Linked DNA regions of Leptothrix cholodnii SP-6. The protein of the gene in region 1 binds, or shares a complex with, the protein of each later gene. Links are inferred from orthologs where the notes say so. Each region holds a gene or a part of one and is shown in the gene's direction. Other genes may lie near its edges.

Region 1 (8,122 bases):
GCGGGTCATCAGCCACTGCGCGCCGGTGGCGGACAGGCCGGCCGCCAGCAGCATCAGCGCGCCCTCGACCGTGTGATCGTGGAAGCTGCCGAGCAGCACCGTCAGCAGCGCGCCGGCCAGCATGCCGCCGCACGAGAAATAGAACACCACCCGCCCCTCGGGCTCGCCGATGCGCCCGAGCGCGGTGATCTGCAGGTAGGCCATCGCCGACAGCACGCCCGACAGCAGCCCGATCAGCCCGTACCAGAGCTGCGAGCCGTCGATGGTGGGCCGCAGGATCAGCGCCACGCCGACGAAGCCGGCCAGCACGGTGGCCACCAGCCGGCCGTCGACCCGTGAGCCGCCCACCATCACGGCGCCGCCGATCAGGAACAGCGCCATCCAGACCGAGGACATGTAGTTGAGCGTCATGCCGGTGGCCAGCGGCAGGCCGGAGATCGAATAGAACCACAGGCACAGCGCCGTGACGCCGCTGATGCTGCGCCAGAAGTGCATGCCCGGCACCGTGGTGCGCAGGCTGACGCCCTGCCAGCGGGTCAGCGCGCCCATCAGCAGCAGGCCGATCAGGCCGCGGTACATCACGATCTCGCCGGTGCCGTACCAGGCCGAGGCGAGCTTGACGCACACGCCCATGCTGGCGAACAGGAAGGTGGCGCAGACCATCATCAGGGGAGCAGACATGGGATGCGATCGTAGCCGCGGCAACCAGCGGTGCCTGTCATCGCGTCGACACGCGCTCTCACCAAGATGCGCTCTCGCGTCGTACCTCCCTCTCAGCAACGAGCCGTCAACGGCCCATCGACATGCGCATCAAGCCCATCATCGCGATCTCGGCACTGGCCGTCCTGCAAGCCTGCGGCGGCGGCGACGACAGCTCGCCCGCCCTCCAGTTCAAGACCTTGTCGGGCGCTGCCCCGCTGGTGATCGGCCATCGTGGCGCCAGCGGCGAGTTGCCCGAGCACACGCTGGAGTCGTACGAGCGCGCGATCGCGCGCGGTGCCGACTTCATCGAGCCCGATCTGGTGCTGACCTCCGATGGCGTCATGATCGCCCGCCACGAGCCGATGCTCGACGGCACCACCGACGTGGCCGTCAAGTTCCCCGGCCGCCAGACCACCAAGGTGCTCGATGGCGTGTCGACCACGGCCTACTTCGCCAGCGACTTCACGCTCGCCGAGATCAAGACGCTGCGCGCCATCCAGGCCCGGGCCGGCCGCTCGACCGCGTTCGACGGCCTCTACGGCATCCCGACGCTGGCCGAGGTGATCACCCTCGCGCAGACCAAGGGCGCCGCTGCCGGCCGCACCGTGGGCATCTACCCGGAGATCAAGCACTCGACCTTCCACGCCGGCCTGTTCGGGGCCAACGTGTTCGAGGACAAGCTGGTCGCGACGCTGCACCCGATCTACGGCAATTCGGGCACCGCGCCGGTGTTCATCCAGTCGTTCGAGGTGTCCAACCTGCAGTACCTCAACACCCAGACCGACATCCGCCTGGTGCAGCTGATCGACGCCGACGATGTCAACGCCGACGGCTCGATGTCGCTGGTCGCGCCGTTCCGCCAGCCCTACGACTTCGTGGTGGCGGGTGATGCGCGCCTGTTCTCCGACCTGCTGAGCGACGCCGGCCTGACCTTCGTGAAGACCTATGCCGATGCGGTCGGCCCGTGGAAGCCCTATCTCGTCAAGACGGTCAACGACGGCGTGGAACGCACCGGCGACAGCACGCTGACGATCAACGACCGACGCGTCGACGGCAGCACCGGCGTGATCGAAGCCGCACACGCCAAGGGCCTGCTGGTGCACACCTGGACCTTCCGCGACGACGCCAGCGGCTACGGCTTCAAGGATCCGAAGGCCGAGATGCAGTACTACATGAAGCTCGGCATCGACGGCGTGTTCACCGACTTCCCGGCCACCGGCGTCGCGGCGCTGAAGGAACTGCGCTGACAGAACCCGACCGGCGCTGACGCCGCGCCAAAAGGAAAGGCCCGCTCGTGCGGGCCTTTCATCTTTCACAGGGACCGGACGGCCCGCGGATCAGTCGATCGCCGCGTCGCCCATCTGGCGGCGATACCACTCGTGGAAGTGCTGCATGCCGTCTTCCATCGGGCTCTGGTAGGGGCCGAACTCGTTGTCGCCGCGCTTCAGCAGCGCCAGGCGTCCGGCGTCCATGCGCTCGCCGATCTCGTCGTCCTCGATGCAGGTTTCCATGTACGCGGCCTGCTGGGCCTCGACATAGTCACGCTCGAAGGCGGCGATCTCCTCGGGGTAGTAGAACTCCACCGTGTTGAGCGTCTTGGTCGGGCTGATCGGCTGCAGCGTCGACACCGTCAGCACGTTGGGATACCACTCCACCATGATGTGCGGGTAGTAGGTCAGCCAGATCGCGCCGTGCTTGGGCGTGACGCCGTTCTGGAAACGCAGCACCTGTTCGTGCCAGCGCTCGTAGACCGGCGAACCCGAGCGCCCCAGCGCCTTGCCCGCGCCCTGCGCCACGCCGACGGTCTGCACCGAGTACTCGCGGCCCATCTCCCAGCGCAGGTCTTCGCAGGTGACGAAGTTGCCCAGGCCGGGGTGGAACGGGCCGACGTGGTAGTCCTCGAGGTAGACCTCGATGAAGGTCTTCCAGTTGTAGTTGCACTCGTGCTGGATGACCTTGTCGAAGACATAACCCTCGAAGTCGAGCTCGGCACGCGGCCCCAGGCCCGCCAGGTCGGCAGCGACGTCACGGCCCTGACCGTCCACGTTCGCCTCGAAGACCAGCCCGTTCCAGATCTGCACCGGGTAGTTGCGCAGGTTCAGGCACGGGTCTTCCTTGAAGTGCGGCGCGCCGATCAGCTGGCCGTCGAGGCCGTAGGTCCAGCGGTGCAGCGGGCACACCACGTTGGAGCCGGTGTTGCCACGGCCCTTGAGCATCACCGCCTGGCGGTGCCGGCAGACGTTGGACACCAGCTCGACGCCTTGGGCCGTGCGCACCAGCGCGCGGCCCTCGCCTTCGTTGGCCAGGGCCTGGTAATCGCCGACCTCGGGCACCATGCGCTCGTGCCCGAGGTAGCGTGGTCCGGAGGGGAAGATCTGGCGCATCTCCTTGTCGAAGAGTGCCTGGTCGAAATAGCTGCTGACCGGCAGTTGCGTGCGGCTTCTCTGTAGAGCTTCGAGTGTGATGCTCAGGTCGGACATGATCCCCAGGATCTCCAAGTGCATGTCGAACCACCACCCCTGACGGCCCGGCTTGGGCAGACAGAAAAAGGATGCGTGTCGACCGTTGGATCGGGCGATCAGGCTGGCGGAAGGTTCGAATGCCAGACTGCGCTCGCGGCGGAACACGCGGGCCGGGGTGGGCGGACGCCCAAGACGGGCACGGGATTGTAGCCACCGTGCACTGATCGGCCGCCTACAATCCAAGGCTTTCTCGAACATCTCATGCCCACCAAGAGCGCCCCTGCATCCGTCCCTGCCGAACCCGCCAGCTACGAGCAGGCACTGCAGGAACTGGAGCGGCTGGTGGTCAGCATGGAAAACGCCCAACTGCCGCTCGACCAGCTGCTCGACAGCTACAAGCGCGGCGCCCAGCTGCTGAGCCACTGCCGCGCCCGGCTCGAAGCCGTCGAACAGCAGGTGCAGGTGCTCGAGGCCGGACAACTCAAGCCCTGGAACGACGCCCCATGAGTGCCTCCCCGTTCGACGACTGGATGCGCACCGCGCTCGATCAGGTCGAGATCGAACTCGATCGCCAGGTGCCCGCCGACGCCCCCGCCGAACTCGGCCTGGCGATGCGCTACGGCGTGCTCGACGGCGGCAAGCGCCTGCGCCCGCTGCTGGTGCTGGCGGCGGCCGGCTGTGTCGACGGCCACCCCGAGGCGGCCCTGCGCGCGGCCTGCGCGGTCGAGCTGATCCACGCCTATTCGCTGATCCACGACGACATGCCGTGCATGGACAACGACGTGCTGCGGCGCGGCAAGCCCACCGTGCACGTGCAGTACGGCGAGGCCCGCGCGATGCTGGCCGGCGACGCGATGCAGGCGCTGGCCTTCGAGGTGCTGACGCCCGAAGACACCGACGATGGCGTGCCGCCGGCGCTGCAGGCGCGCCTGTGCAGCCTGCTGGCGCGCGCCTCGGGCGTGCTCGGCATGGCCGGTGGCCAGGCCATCGACCTGGCCCACGTGGGCAAGCAGATGGACGAGGCCGCCCTGCAGGACATGCACGGCCGCAAGACCGGCGCCCTGCTGCAGGCCAGCGTGCTGATGGGCGCGGCCTGCGGCCGGACCACCCCGGCGCAATGGCAGGCACTGGCCGACTACGGCTGGGCGATCGGTCTGGCGTTCCAGGTGGTCGACGACATCCTCGACGTCACGCAGTGCGCCGAAACCCTGGGCAAGACCGCCGGCAAGGACGCCGACCAGAACAAGCCGACCTATGTCTCGCTGCTCGGACTCGAAGGCGCCCGCGAGCGCGCCCAGTCCTTGCATGCCCAAGCCCACGCCGCGCTCGAACGCGGCGCATTCGCCGACGCGCGCTGGCTGGCCACCCTGGCCGACCGCGTGGTCGAGCGAGATTCCTGATACCGGCCTCGGCCTGCAGCCCCACGGAAGCCCCGATGAACGCCCAACCGCTGCTCCCCCGCATCCAGTCGCCGGCCGACGTGCGCCGGCTGTCCCGCGCCGAACTCAAGCAGCTGGCTGACGAACTGCGCGAGTTCGTGCTGCAAAGCGTCTCGCGCACCGGCGGCCACCTGTCGTCCAACCTCGGCACGGTCGAGCTGACCGTCGCGCTGCACCATGTCTTCGACACGCCCGAAGACCGGCTGGTGTGGGACGTGGGCCACCAGACCTATCCGCACAAGATCCTCACCGGCCGGCGCGACCGCATGAGCACGCTGCGCCAGCTCGGCGGCCTGAGCGGCTTTCCGCGCCGCGACGAGAGCGAGTACGACACCTTCGGCACGGCGCACTCCAGCACCTCGATCTCGGCCGCGCTCGGCATGGCACTGGCCGCCCAGCAGAAGGGCGAGAAGCGCCACGCGGTGGCCATCATCGGCGACGGCTCGATGACCGCCGGCATGGCCTTCGAGGCGCTCAACAACGGCGGCATGCCGCACGCCGGTCGCGTGCCCAACCTGCTGGTGATCCTCAACGACAACGACATGTCGATCAGCCCGCCGGTGGGCGCGCTCAACAAGTACCTGGCCCGGCTGCTGAGCGGGCGTTTCTATGCCGCCGCGCGCGAGGGCGCCAAGAGCGTGCTCAAGTCGGCGCCGACGCTGTTCGAGCTGGCGCGCCGCTTCGAGGAACACGCCAAGGGCATGGTCGTGCCGGGCACGATCTTCGAGGAGTTCGGCTTCAACTACGTCGGCCCGATCGACGGCCATGACCTCGACGCGCTGATCCCCACGCTCGAGAACCTGCGCGACAAGCCCGGCGCGCAGTTCCTGCACGTCGTCACCAAGAAGGGCTACGGCTACAAGCTGGCCGAGGCCGACCCGATCGCCTATCACGGCCCCGGCAAGTTCGACCCGCAGATCGGCCTGGTCAAGCCGGCCACGCCGCCCAAGACCACCTTCACCCAGGTGTTCGGGCAATGGCTGTGCGACATGGCCGCCGCCGACCCCAAGCTGGTGGCGATCACGCCGGCCATGCGCGAGGGCTCGGGCATGGTCGAGTTCCACAAGCGTTTCCCCGAGCGCTATCACGACGTCGGCATCGCCGAGCAGCATGCCGTCACCTTCGCCGCCGGCCTGGCCTGCGAAGGACTGCGGCCGGTGGTGGCGATCTACTCCACCTTCCTGCAGCGGGCCTACGACCAGCTGATCCACGACGTGGCGCTGCAGAACCTGCCCATGGTGTTTGCGCTCGACCGCGCCGGGCTGGTCGGGGCCGACGGCGCCACCCATGCCGGCGCCTACGACATCGCCTTCGTGCGCTGCATCCCGAACATGTCGCTGCTGGCGCCGGCCGACGAGGCCGAGACACGCCGCGCGCTGAGCACCGCCTTCGCCCATGACGGCCCGGTGGCCGTGCGTTATCCGCGTGGCAGCGGTGCCGGCACCGCCGTCGAAACCGGCTTCGAGACGCTGCCCTGGGGCCGCGGTGAAGTGCGCCGCCAGGCCGGCGGTCACGTGCGCGGCCCGCGCATCGCCATCCTCGCCTTCGGCACCCTGCTCTACCCGGCGCTGGCCGCGGCCGAGAAGCTCGATGCCACGGTCGCCAACATGCGCTTCATCAAGCCGCTCGACGCCGCGCTGGTCGAACAGCTGGCACGCACGCACGACGCGCTGGTGACGGTCGAAGAAGGCTGCCTGATGGGCGGCGCCGGCTCGGCGGTGCTGGAAGCCCTGCAGGCCGCCGGCCTGCAGACGCCGGTGCTGACGCTCGGCCTGCCCGACCAGTTCATCGAACACGGCGACCCGGCCCTGCTGCTGGCCGCCTGCGGGCTCGACAGCGCCGGCATCGAGGCGGCGATCCAGAAGCGCTTCTGCGCCAGCGCGCCCAGCCACCTGCGCCCAGTCGCCAACGGCTGAGGAGCGGGCTTCCTCAGGCCGCGCGGTCGCTGTCTTCGGCCGGCGCGGCGCGGCGTTCGGCCTCGGCACGCGCCACCTTGCGGGCGTCGAAATCGCTCAGCTCGGCGGCCATCTGCTCGTAAAGCTTGCGCGCCCGCGGATCGAAGGCGCTCGGCAGCAGCACCTTCAGCACCAGGTCGAGGTCGCCGGCCGGTGCCGCGGCCGATGCCGCCGGCAGCCCGCGCCCGCGCACGGTCAGCTGGGCACCGCTCTGCGCGCCGCTGGGCACCCGCACCTTCAGGCTCGATCCGTCGGGCAGCTCGACCGGCACCACCGCACCGAGCGCGGCCTCCCAGGGCGCCAGCGGCAGGTCGGCGATCAGGTTGGCGCCGTCGACCGTGAACAGCGGGTGGGCGCGGAAATGCACCTCCAGGAACAGGTCGCCCGGCTGCGCGCCGCTGACGCCCTCGCCGCCCTGCCCGGCCAGGCGGATCTGCTGGCCGGGGCGGATGCCGGCGGGGATGCGCACGTCGAGCGTGCGCGGCGCGAGCGAGACGCGGCCGTGTTCGTCGCTGCGCGGGCTGCGCAGCGTGACCTGGCGGGTGGCACCTGAAAACGCATCGGCCAGGTCGAGCACGATCTTGGCGTGGTGGTCGGCGCCACGCACCTTGAAGCCGCCCGCGCCCCGCCCCGCCGCACGCCCGGGCCGACGCGCACCCCCGGCCATGCGGCCGAACAGCTGGTCGAAGAAGTCGCTGTGCCCGCCGGCCTCGTCGCCGCGGCCCCTGCCGTCGAAACCGCGGCCCGAAAACTCGAAACCGGCGTCCCAGTCGGGCGGCGGCGTGAAGCGCTCGCCCTGGCGGCGGCCCTGCGCGATGGCGTCGTAGGCGGCGCGCCGCTCGGTATCGGACAGCACCGCGTGCGCCTCGTTGACCTCGCTCATGCGCGCGGCGGCGTCGGGCTCCTTGCTGACGTCGGGGTGGAACTTGCGCGCCATGCGCCGGTAGGCCTTCTTGATGTCGTCGGCGCCGGCATCGCGCGAGACGCCGAGCAGCTGGTAGTAGTCCTTGAACTCCATGGCGATCTGATCCGTTTCACTGGGGTATTGAAAGCCAGCCGGCGCGACCCGAATTGAGGGAACGCAGCGGTTCGAAAGGACGCACGGGGCATCCTGACGAACCCTTTGTTTGGAGGAACCATCATGCTGTATCGAAGCTTGTTCCCGCGCGATGTTTTTGCCGAACTCGAGCGACTCCAGCAGGACATGCAAGGCACGTTCGACTACTCGCCAAGCATCCGCGGGCTCGGTCGCGGCGGTTATCCGGCGCTCAACGTGGGCAGCACGCCGACCTCGGTCGAGGTCTACGCCTTCGCGCCCGGCCTCGACCCGGCGGCCATCGAGGTCGATCTCGACCGCGGCGTGCTGACCCTGGCCGGCGAGCGCAAGAGCGCCCTGCCGGCCCGGGACGAAAAGACCGCGCTGCACATCAACGAACGTTTTGCCGGGCGTTTCCGGCGCGTCGTCAGCCTGCCCGACGACATCGACCCGAACGCGGTCAGCGCCGACTACCGCGACGGCGTGCTGCACGTGAGCATCCAGCGCAAGGCGTCGGCCCAGCCGCGC
Region 2 (8,039 bases), 960 kb from region 1 along the record:
ACGGTGAAGCTCACGGCCGGATCCACCGGCGGCGTTCCTGCCCCCGCGTCCTGATCGGATCGGCCCGGCGTGCTCATGACGACAGGTCGGCGGGTGCCGATTCGGCCGCGGGTTGATCGATCGATCGAGCCTGGCTTTCGAGCATCACGGCGATGCCGTCACGGATCGGAAACGCCAGCCGGTCGGCCTTGCAGACCAGTTCATGCGTGGCGTGGTCGTGGGCCAGCGGCCCCTTGCACAGAGGGCAGACCAGCAAATCCATCAGTCGAGTGTCCATTGGGTGATCCTAGCGCGACTCGTGCGGCTGGCGCAGCAGGCCGGCGGTTGTTCAATCGGGCCGGCGGGCCGGCAGTGCGGCCAGCAACTCGCTGACAAAGGTCTCGGGCAGATCGAACAGCAGCGGCGCGACCCACACCCGCAGACCGGGCCGTTCGGCACGCAGGCGTTGCAGGGGGAGCTTGACGGCGTCTTTCTCCGTGACGATCACGTCGCGCGTCTGGGCCGGCCAGGGCAAGGTGTCGAAGCCGTGGTGATCCGGCAGCGGCCAAGGCTCGATCGCGAGGCCGAGGGTGCGCAAGCTGTCGAAGAAACGCCCGGGCTGGCCGATGCCGGCACTGGCCAGCACCGGCTGCCGCTTCAGTTCGGGCGGCAGTTCTGCCCGTGCGTCGGCACCTTGCCACCAGGCGCCGAGTTCGACCAGCCCGGCCAGCCGGCGCCGCGCGCAATGGCCGGGCAGGGCGGTGCTCGGCCGTTCGGCGTTGTAGAGCACGATCTGGCGGGCGTCGGTCGGCGCGTCGATCGGTTCACGCAGCGGGCCGGCCGGCAGCAGCCAGCCGTTGCCGGCGCCACGTTCGTCGAACACGATCACCTCGACATCGCGGCGCAGGCGCAGGTGCTGCAGGCCGTCGTCGCAGACCAGCACGTCGACCTGCGGGTGCGCGGCCAGCAGCGCCCGTCCGGCGGCCACCCGGTCGCGCCCGACCCACACCGGCACCTGGGCGCGGCGCTGCATCAGCAGCGGTTCGTCGCCGACCGACTGCGCGGTCGAGTCCGCCGACACCGGGCGGGCCTCCCGCTCGCGGCTGCCGTGGCCGCGCGAGACGATGCCGGGCTGTCGGCCCGCCTGCTGCAGCGCGGCCACGATGGCGAGCGTGGTCGGCGTCTTGCCCGCACCGCCCGCCACCCGGTTGCCGACCACGATCACCGGCACGCCCAGGCGCTCGGTGCGCCACGCCCCGCAGCGATAGAGCGCGCGCCGCGCCGTCACCGCGCCCCGCATCAGCAGCGCCAGCGGGCGCAGCGCCCATTGCAGCGCGCCGCCGTCCTGCCAGGCGCGTTCGATGCGCGCGGCCAGCCGGTCCGCCGTGCCGCTCAACGGGCCGGGCTGCGGCTGTTCTGCGCCGCGAACGTGAGCTGGCTCAAGCCGACCCGGCGGGCCGCGTCCATGACGTTGATCACGCTCTGGTGGGCTGCCATGGCATCGGCCGAGATGATCAGCGGGCGCTTGAAGTCACCCTGCGCGGCGTTGCTGAGCGCCGCCGTCAGGCCTTCGACGCCCGGCTGGCCGACCAGTTGGCGGTTGACGCTGTAACGGCCCTCGGCCGAGACCGCCACCAGGATCTCGCGCGGCGGGTTGTCGAGCTGGTTGGCGTCGGCCACCGGCAGCGTGACCTTCAGCTCGGTGAAGCGCGAGTAGGTGGTCGACAGCATCAGGAAGATCAGCACGACCAGCAGCACGTCGATGAAGGGGATCAGGTTGATCTCCGGCTCTTCGGGGCGGCGGGGGCGGAAGTTCATGATCCGTGGCGCAGCAGGTGCGGCAGCAGGCGCTCGGCGGCCAGTTCGAGATCGAGCACGAAGGCGTCGACCCGGCCGCGGAAGTAGCGGTAGAACATCAGCGACGGGATCGCGATGATCAGGCCGAAGGCGGTGTTGTAGAGCGCCACCGAGATGCCGTGGGCGAGCATTTCCGGGTTGCTGCCCGAGGTCGGGCTCTGCGCGCCGAAGATCTCGATCATGCCCACCACCGTGCCGAGCAGGCCCAGCAGCGGCGCCGCCGACGCGATGGTGCCCAGCGCGTTGAGGTAGCGCTCGAGCTTGTGCACGGCGGCGCGGCCGGCCGACTCGAAGGCCTTGCGCAGCTGCGCCTCGTTGGTGCCGCGCGAAGGCGTCGCGCTGCGGATGCCGGCGGCGAGCACCGAGCCGAGCACCGAGTTGTCGGCCAGCTTGCGCAGCACGTCGTCGGACGGCAGGCCGCTGCGTGTCAGGCCCAGCACTTCGTCGAGCAGCTTGGGCGGTGCCACCTTGACTTCACGCAGGTTGGCGAGGCGCTCGATGATCAGCGCCAGCGCGGCGATGGAGCACAGAATCAAGGGCCAGATCGGCCATCCAGCGGCTTGTATGATCGAAAACAAAGAGATCCCCCGGGCTCAGGCTGGCACCCTCGCGACAGGGTGCCTGAAGACAGCGGACGCGATTATGGCTGCTGGCGCGGCGGCGGTTTTCGGCGGCGGCGCAGGGCGCCGGGCAGGCATCGGCGCAGGCGCCGTGTCGACGTCATCCACAGGCCCGAAGAACCCGATTCATCCCCATTTTCTGTGGATAACTTTGTGGGCAACCCGGTACGGACGCACGCAAGGTCCCGTCAGAACGAGGGTTTCAGTGGATTGCTGCTTTTTTGCTCACGGAAATATCTTTATAAATCAATGACTTACACGTATGTTAAAGGCTCGTGACAGCGAAAGGGCCGCCCTGACAGCCATCGGCGCGGCTGTGGATGACACGGGGTCGATGGATAAAGGGTTTCCACGCGATCGGGAGGTCGGTGATGGCCTTGCCTGAGAACCGCGCCCAGCCGATGGTCTGGGACGTGGCCGCGCTGGTGCAGGCCGTCGGCGATGCGCTGCAGGCGCGCTTCGGCGCGGTGGCGGTGCGCGGCGAGCTCGCCGGCGTGACCCGCGCGGCCAGCGGGCACTGCTACTTCAACCTGCGGTCGGTCGACGGCAGCGCCGGCCTGCGCTGCGCGATGTTCCGCCGCGCCGCCTCGATGCTCGACTTCACGCCGCGTGACGGCCAGCAGGTCGAGCTGCGCGGCCGGCTGGCGGTCTACGAGCCGCGCGGCGAGCTGCAGCTGATCGTCGAGGCCATGCGCCCGGCCGGTGCCGGCGCGCTGATGGAGCAGTTCCTGCGGCTCAAGGCCCGGCTCGAAGGCGAGGGTCTGTTCGAGCCGTCGCGCAAGCGCCCGATCGAGCCGTATCCGGCGGCCATCGGCGTCGTCACCTCGCTCGCCGCGGCGGCTTTGCGCGACGTGGCCAGCGCGCTGCAACGGCGTGCGCCGCAGGTCCGGCTGGTGATCTATCCGGCGAGCGTGCAGGGCGCGGACGCGCCGGCGCAGCTGGTCGAGGCGATCCGTCTGGCCGGCCAGCGCGCCGAGGTGCAGACGCTGCTGGTCTGCCGCGGCGGCGGCTCGCTCGAAGACCTCTGGGCCTTCAACGACGAGCAGGTGGTGCGTGCGATCGCGGCATCGCCGCTGCCGGTGATCTGCGGCGTCGGCCACGAAACCGACTTCACGCTGGCCGATTTCGCCGCCGACCTGCGCGCCCCCACGCCGACCGCCGCCGCCGAGCTGGCGGCGCCGGCACGCGCCGACTGCCTGCAGGCGCTCGCCCAGCAGGCGCGCTGGCTGAGTCAGCGGGTGCACCACCGGCTTGACCGCGACGCCCAGCGCCTGGACCGCATCGCCCAGCGCCTGGCGCGCCCGGCCGACGCATTGCGCGGCCATCTGCAGCGGCTGGCGCTGCTCGAACAACGCCACGCCCGCGCCGCACCGGTCTGGCTGCAGGGCCAGCAGCACCGGCTCGAACGGCTGCAGTCCCGCTTGCAGGACGCTGGCGCACGGGCGCTGCAGTCGCGCGAGCAGACGCTGGCGGTGCTGGCTGCCCGGCACGCCGCACTCGACCCGGGCCAGGTGCTGCGGCGCGGCTACGCCTGGCTCAACGACGCGAGCGGCCAGCCGGTGACGAGCGTGCGCGCGCTGCAGCCCGGCCAGCGCCTGAGCGCGGTGCTGCAGGACGGCCGCGTCGACAGCGTCGTCGAGGCCGTTCTGCCCGCCATGGCCAGGCGCTGATCCACCCCGGCGCACGGGCCGGAAGTGACGCCGTCCGACCCGGTTTGACGGCGGTTTCCGGTGGCAAGCACGTCCGCGATCGCTTGCCTACAATGCGCCGCATTCAACCCGCTGCATCGCAGCAATCACGCCACCGACGAGGGATCCGATCATGGAACACACGCTGCCCGCCCTGCCTTACGCGATCGACGCCCTGGCGCCGTTCATCTCGAAGGAAACCTTCGAATACCACCACGGCAAGCACCATCAGGCCTACGTCACCAACCTGAACAACCTGATCGGCGGCACCGAGTTCGCCGGTCTGGCGCTCGAAGAGATCGTCAAGAAGGCCAGCGGCCCGGTCTACAACAACGCCGCCCAGGTCTGGAACCACACCTTCTTCTGGAACTGCATGAAGCCCGCCGGCGGCGCCGCGCCGACCGGTGCGCTGGCCGCGGCCATCGATGCCAAGTGGGGCAGCTACGCCGCCTTCAAGGAAGCCTTCACCAAGAGCGCCGTGGGCAACTTCGGTTCGGGCTGGACCTGGCTGGTGAAGAAGGCCGACGGCTCGGTCGACATCGTCAACACCGGCGCCGCCGGCACCCCGCTGACCACCGCCGACAAGGCGCTGCTGACGATCGACGTGTGGGAACACGCCTACTACATCGACTATCGCAATGCGCGTCCTAAGTTCGTCGAGGCCTTCCTGAACAACCTGGTGAACTGGTCGTTCGCGGAAGCCAACTTCGCGTGATGGACTGATTTCTTCGGGTCGTCCTTGGACGGCTCGGAGGGGTGATCGAAGCCGGCCTTGGGGTCGGCTTTTTTGTGTCTGGTGGGTGATGACGCTGCAGCCGCTTGCCTGGACCGGGCGGCAGGGCGGCGGGGCTGGCTGCGGTCTCCGGCCCACGCTCGCGGGATGAGACCGAGCGCAGGATCAGCGGACGGGCCGCGAATGGGGCCTGCGACCGCAGCCAGCCCCGCCGCCCTGCGATGCACCGCGCGGTGCGGCAATCCGTGCGGGTCTGTTGACTCCCTCGACAGCAAAGCTCGGTGTGACTCGGGTGGGTGGCTGGGGCCCGCGGGCGCAGGACCCATTCGCGGTTCGACCGCCTCTCGACGCTCGGTCTCATCCCGCGAGCGTGGGCCGGAGCCCGCGGGCCCCAGTCACCCGCCCGCGCGCCGGCCGTGGCATGCGAGTTCGAAGCCGGATTCAGCCCAACCCACCCACCGCCGCCGCCACCCCGCTGCGCACCGCACCCTCCAGCGTCGCCGGATACGGCCCGTCGACATAGTCCCCCGCCGCCACCAGCCCCTCGGCGATGGACGCACCCGGCCGATCCAGCCCGGGCACGCACCGAAACGTCGCCCGCTTCTCGGCGACGACCTTCATCACCGCGATCCCGCGGGCATCGACCCCTCGCAGCACCGTCTGCGCCTGCGCCAGCGCCGCCGCACACGTGGCCTCGAGCCCGCGCGCCACCCACGGCGCCGCCCCGCTGACGACCAAGGCGAACACGCCCGCCGCAGCGCCCAGCGCGCCGTGGTCGAAAGCGAACTGCGCCGGCGCCTGTGGCCCCTCGGCCAGCGCCACCATCGGCGCGACCAGCCGGGCGCCCGGGGCGTGGAGGTAGACCGTCACGATCGGCTCGTAGCCGAAGGCGGCGGCGAGCGCGGACCAGGCCGGCGCGACATCGGCGGTCAGGCGCGCCGCCTCGCTGGCGCTGCAGGCCAGCACGACGCGGTCGAAGGCCTCGCCATCGACCGTCCAGCCGTCGGCCGAGCGTTGCAGGTGCTGCACGCGCCGCGCGGTGTGGACTTTCACGCCGTGCCCGATCAACCAGGCTTGCGCCGGCTCGGGCAGCAGCTCCGCCAGCGGACGGCGTGGTACCAGCAGGTCGCTCGATCCCGGGCCGGCGAAGAGCGCGTCGTGCAGCACGCGCAGGAAGACCGTCGCGCTGGCCGCGTCCGCAGGCGTGTTCAGGGCGGCGACGCACAGCGGGTCGACGAACTCGTGGCGCACGCGCTCGGGCAGCGTCGCGGTCAGTCGCGCGACCGTCCACGTCGGATCGCAACGGAAGCCGCGCAGCAGCCAGCCCAGCGCCGCGTTCGACAGCGCCAGCCGCTCGCGCCAGCGCCAGTGCGCCATCGCCCAGACCGCGCGCGTGAAGGCGATCGGCACCGGGCCGCGGCCGAGCCGCAGGCCGCGGCCGTCGGCATCGACCAAGGTCAGCGGCATGCGCAGCAGCACGGCGTCAGGGTCGACGCCGACGCTGCGCATCAGCGCGAGCGTGGCGGTGTAGGCGCCGATCAGGATGTGCTGGCCGTTGTCGAGCGGTGTGGCGCCGGGCTCGGCTGCAGCCAGGCTGCGGGCCCGGCCGCCGAGCCGTGGTGCCATCTCGAACAGCGTGACCTCATGGCCTCGCGCCGTGGCTTCGGCCGCTGCGGCCAGGCCGGCCCAGCCGCCGCCGATCACCGCGATGCGGCGCCGGACGGGTTCGTCAGCGGCCACGCCAGTTGGTCTGCATCGCGATCCAGAGCTTGCGCACCGGCGTCAGCGAGATGCGCTGGTGCAGCACCTGGAAGCCGCCGGCCTCGATCTCGCGCAGCAGCGTGCGGTAGATGTTGGCCATCATCAGGCCGGGTTTCTGGGTGGCGCGGTCGCACTCGGGCAGCAGCGCCAGGGCCTCGTCGTAGCAGCGGTGGGCGCGCTCGGCCTGGAAGCGCATCAGTGCCGTGAAGCGCTCGTTGTACGTGCGGTTCAGGATCTCCTGCGCCTTGACGTCGAACTGCTTGAGCTCGTTGACCGGCAGGTAGATGCGCCCGCGCCGTGCGTCGTCACCGACGTCGCGGATGATGTTGGTGAGCTGGAACGCCAGCCCGAGCTGGTGCGCGTAGCCGACGGTGGCCGCCTCGGTGCGCCCGAAGATGCCCGACGCCACCTCGCCGACCACGCCGGCCACCAGGTGGCAGTAGCGCTGCAGGCCGGTGTAGTCGAGGTAGCGGCTTTGCTGCAGGTCCATCTCGCAGCCGTCGATCACGGCCAGCAGGTGTTCGGCGCGGATGTCGTAGTCGGCCACGTGCGGCATCAGCGCCTGCATCGCCGGGTGCTGCGGCGTGCCGGCAAAGGCGCGGGCCACTTCCTGGCGCCACCAGGCGAGCTTGGTGGCGGCCACGCCGGGGTCGCTGACCTCGTCGACGACATCGTCGATCTCGCGGCAGAAGGCGTAGAACGCGGTGATCGCGGCGCGCCGTGGCGGCGGCAGGAACAGGAAGGCGTAATAGAAGCTCGAGCCGCTGCCAGCGGCTTTCTCCTGCACATAGTTTTGCGGCGTCATGGCGGCGATTGTCGATGCATCGGCCCTGCGTCCGGCTTGCGGGCGCGCGGCCCTGCGAGCCGCGCAGTCCGCCTCTGCGTTCACATGTTGATGGCGCGCCACAGCAGGCGCGGGCCGTTCCACGCGTGCAGCTTCGGGCGTTGCGTGAACACGCCACCTTGCAGCGCCTCGACCTTGTCGAGGATGCGCAGCCCGCCTTGCACCACCAGCCGCAGCTCCCAGCCGAGCCGGCCGGGCAGGTGGTGAACCAGGTCGGCGCCGTCGGTCATCATGGCGCGCGTCCAGGCTGCGAGCTCGGCCACCAGCGGGGCGCACCGGCGCGCATCGGCGCGCGCGCTGGCGCTGGCGAGCAGGGCCTGTGCGTCCAGGCCGTGGCGCTCGCAGTCTGCCAGCGGCAGGTAGAGCCGCCCGCGCGGCAGGTCGACGCTGACGTCCTGCCAGAAGTTGATCAGCTGCAGCGCCGTGCAGATGGCGTCCGACTGGCGCAGCGCGCCGGCCTCGTGCACGCCGTACAGGTGCAGCAGCAGCCGGCCGATCGGGTTGGCCGAGCAGCGGCAATACGCCAGCAGCGAATCGCGGTCGGCATGGCGGGGCTG

Evidence for each region.
Region 2: the proteins of xseB (region 1) and xseA are in contact, whole or in part, in a cryo-EM structure (PDB 8TXR), measured with the Escherichia coli proteins. The link is inferred for Leptothrix cholodnii SP-6 from one-to-one orthologs.

Annotation. Positions count from the first base shown.
Region 1 is NC_010524.1:3,744,540-3,752,661, forward strand. What follows is about bases 2,096-5,048. They hold xseB (exodeoxyribonuclease VII small subunit), read left to right. Parts: upstream 2,096-3,425; coding sequence 3,426-3,671; downstream 3,672-5,048. Other genes in these bases: LCHO_RS16800 (aromatic ring-hydroxylating oxygenase subunit alpha), read right to left, coding at 2,096-3,182; LCHO_RS16810 (polyprenyl synthetase family protein), read left to right, coding at 3,668-4,564; dxs (1-deoxy-D-xylulose-5-phosphate synthase), read left to right, coding at 4,600-5,048. Outside these bases: LCHO_RS16790 (DMT family transporter), read right to left, coding at 1-681; LCHO_RS16795 (glycerophosphodiester phosphodiesterase), read left to right, coding at 804-1,949; more of LCHO_RS16800, read right to left, coding at 2,040-2,095; more of dxs, read left to right, coding at 5,049-6,519; LCHO_RS16820 (DnaJ C-terminal domain-containing protein), read right to left, coding at 6,533-7,576; LCHO_RS16825 (Hsp20/alpha crystallin family protein), read left to right, coding at 7,700-8,122. UniProt on the Escherichia coli protein: Bidirectionally degrades single-stranded DNA into large acid-insoluble oligonucleotides, which are then degraded further into small acid-soluble oligonucleotides.
Region 2 is NC_010524.1:2,781,648-2,789,686, reverse strand. What follows is about bases 2,107-4,976. They hold xseA (exodeoxyribonuclease VII large subunit), read left to right. Parts: upstream 2,107-2,827; coding sequence 2,828-4,126; downstream 4,127-4,976. Other genes in these bases: LCHO_RS12765 (superoxide dismutase), read left to right, coding at 4,278-4,859; LCHO_RS12775 (MotA/TolQ/ExbB proton channel family protein), read right to left, coding at 2,107-2,414. Also shown: kdsB (3-deoxy-manno-octulosonate cytidylyltransferase), read right to left, coding at 1-14; LCHO_RS12790 (Trm112 family protein), read right to left, coding at 74-277; lpxK (tetraacyldisaccharide 4'-kinase), read right to left, coding at 329-1,375; LCHO_RS12780 (ExbD/TolR family protein), read right to left, coding at 1,372-1,797; more of LCHO_RS12775, read right to left, coding at 1,794-2,106; hydroxysqualene dehydroxylase HpnE, read right to left, coding at 5,319-6,617; presqualene diphosphate synthase HpnD, read right to left, coding at 6,607-7,443; squalene synthase HpnC, read right to left, coding at 7,524-8,039. UniProt on the Escherichia coli protein: Bidirectionally degrades single-stranded DNA into large acid-insoluble oligonucleotides, which are then degraded further into small acid-soluble oligonucleotides.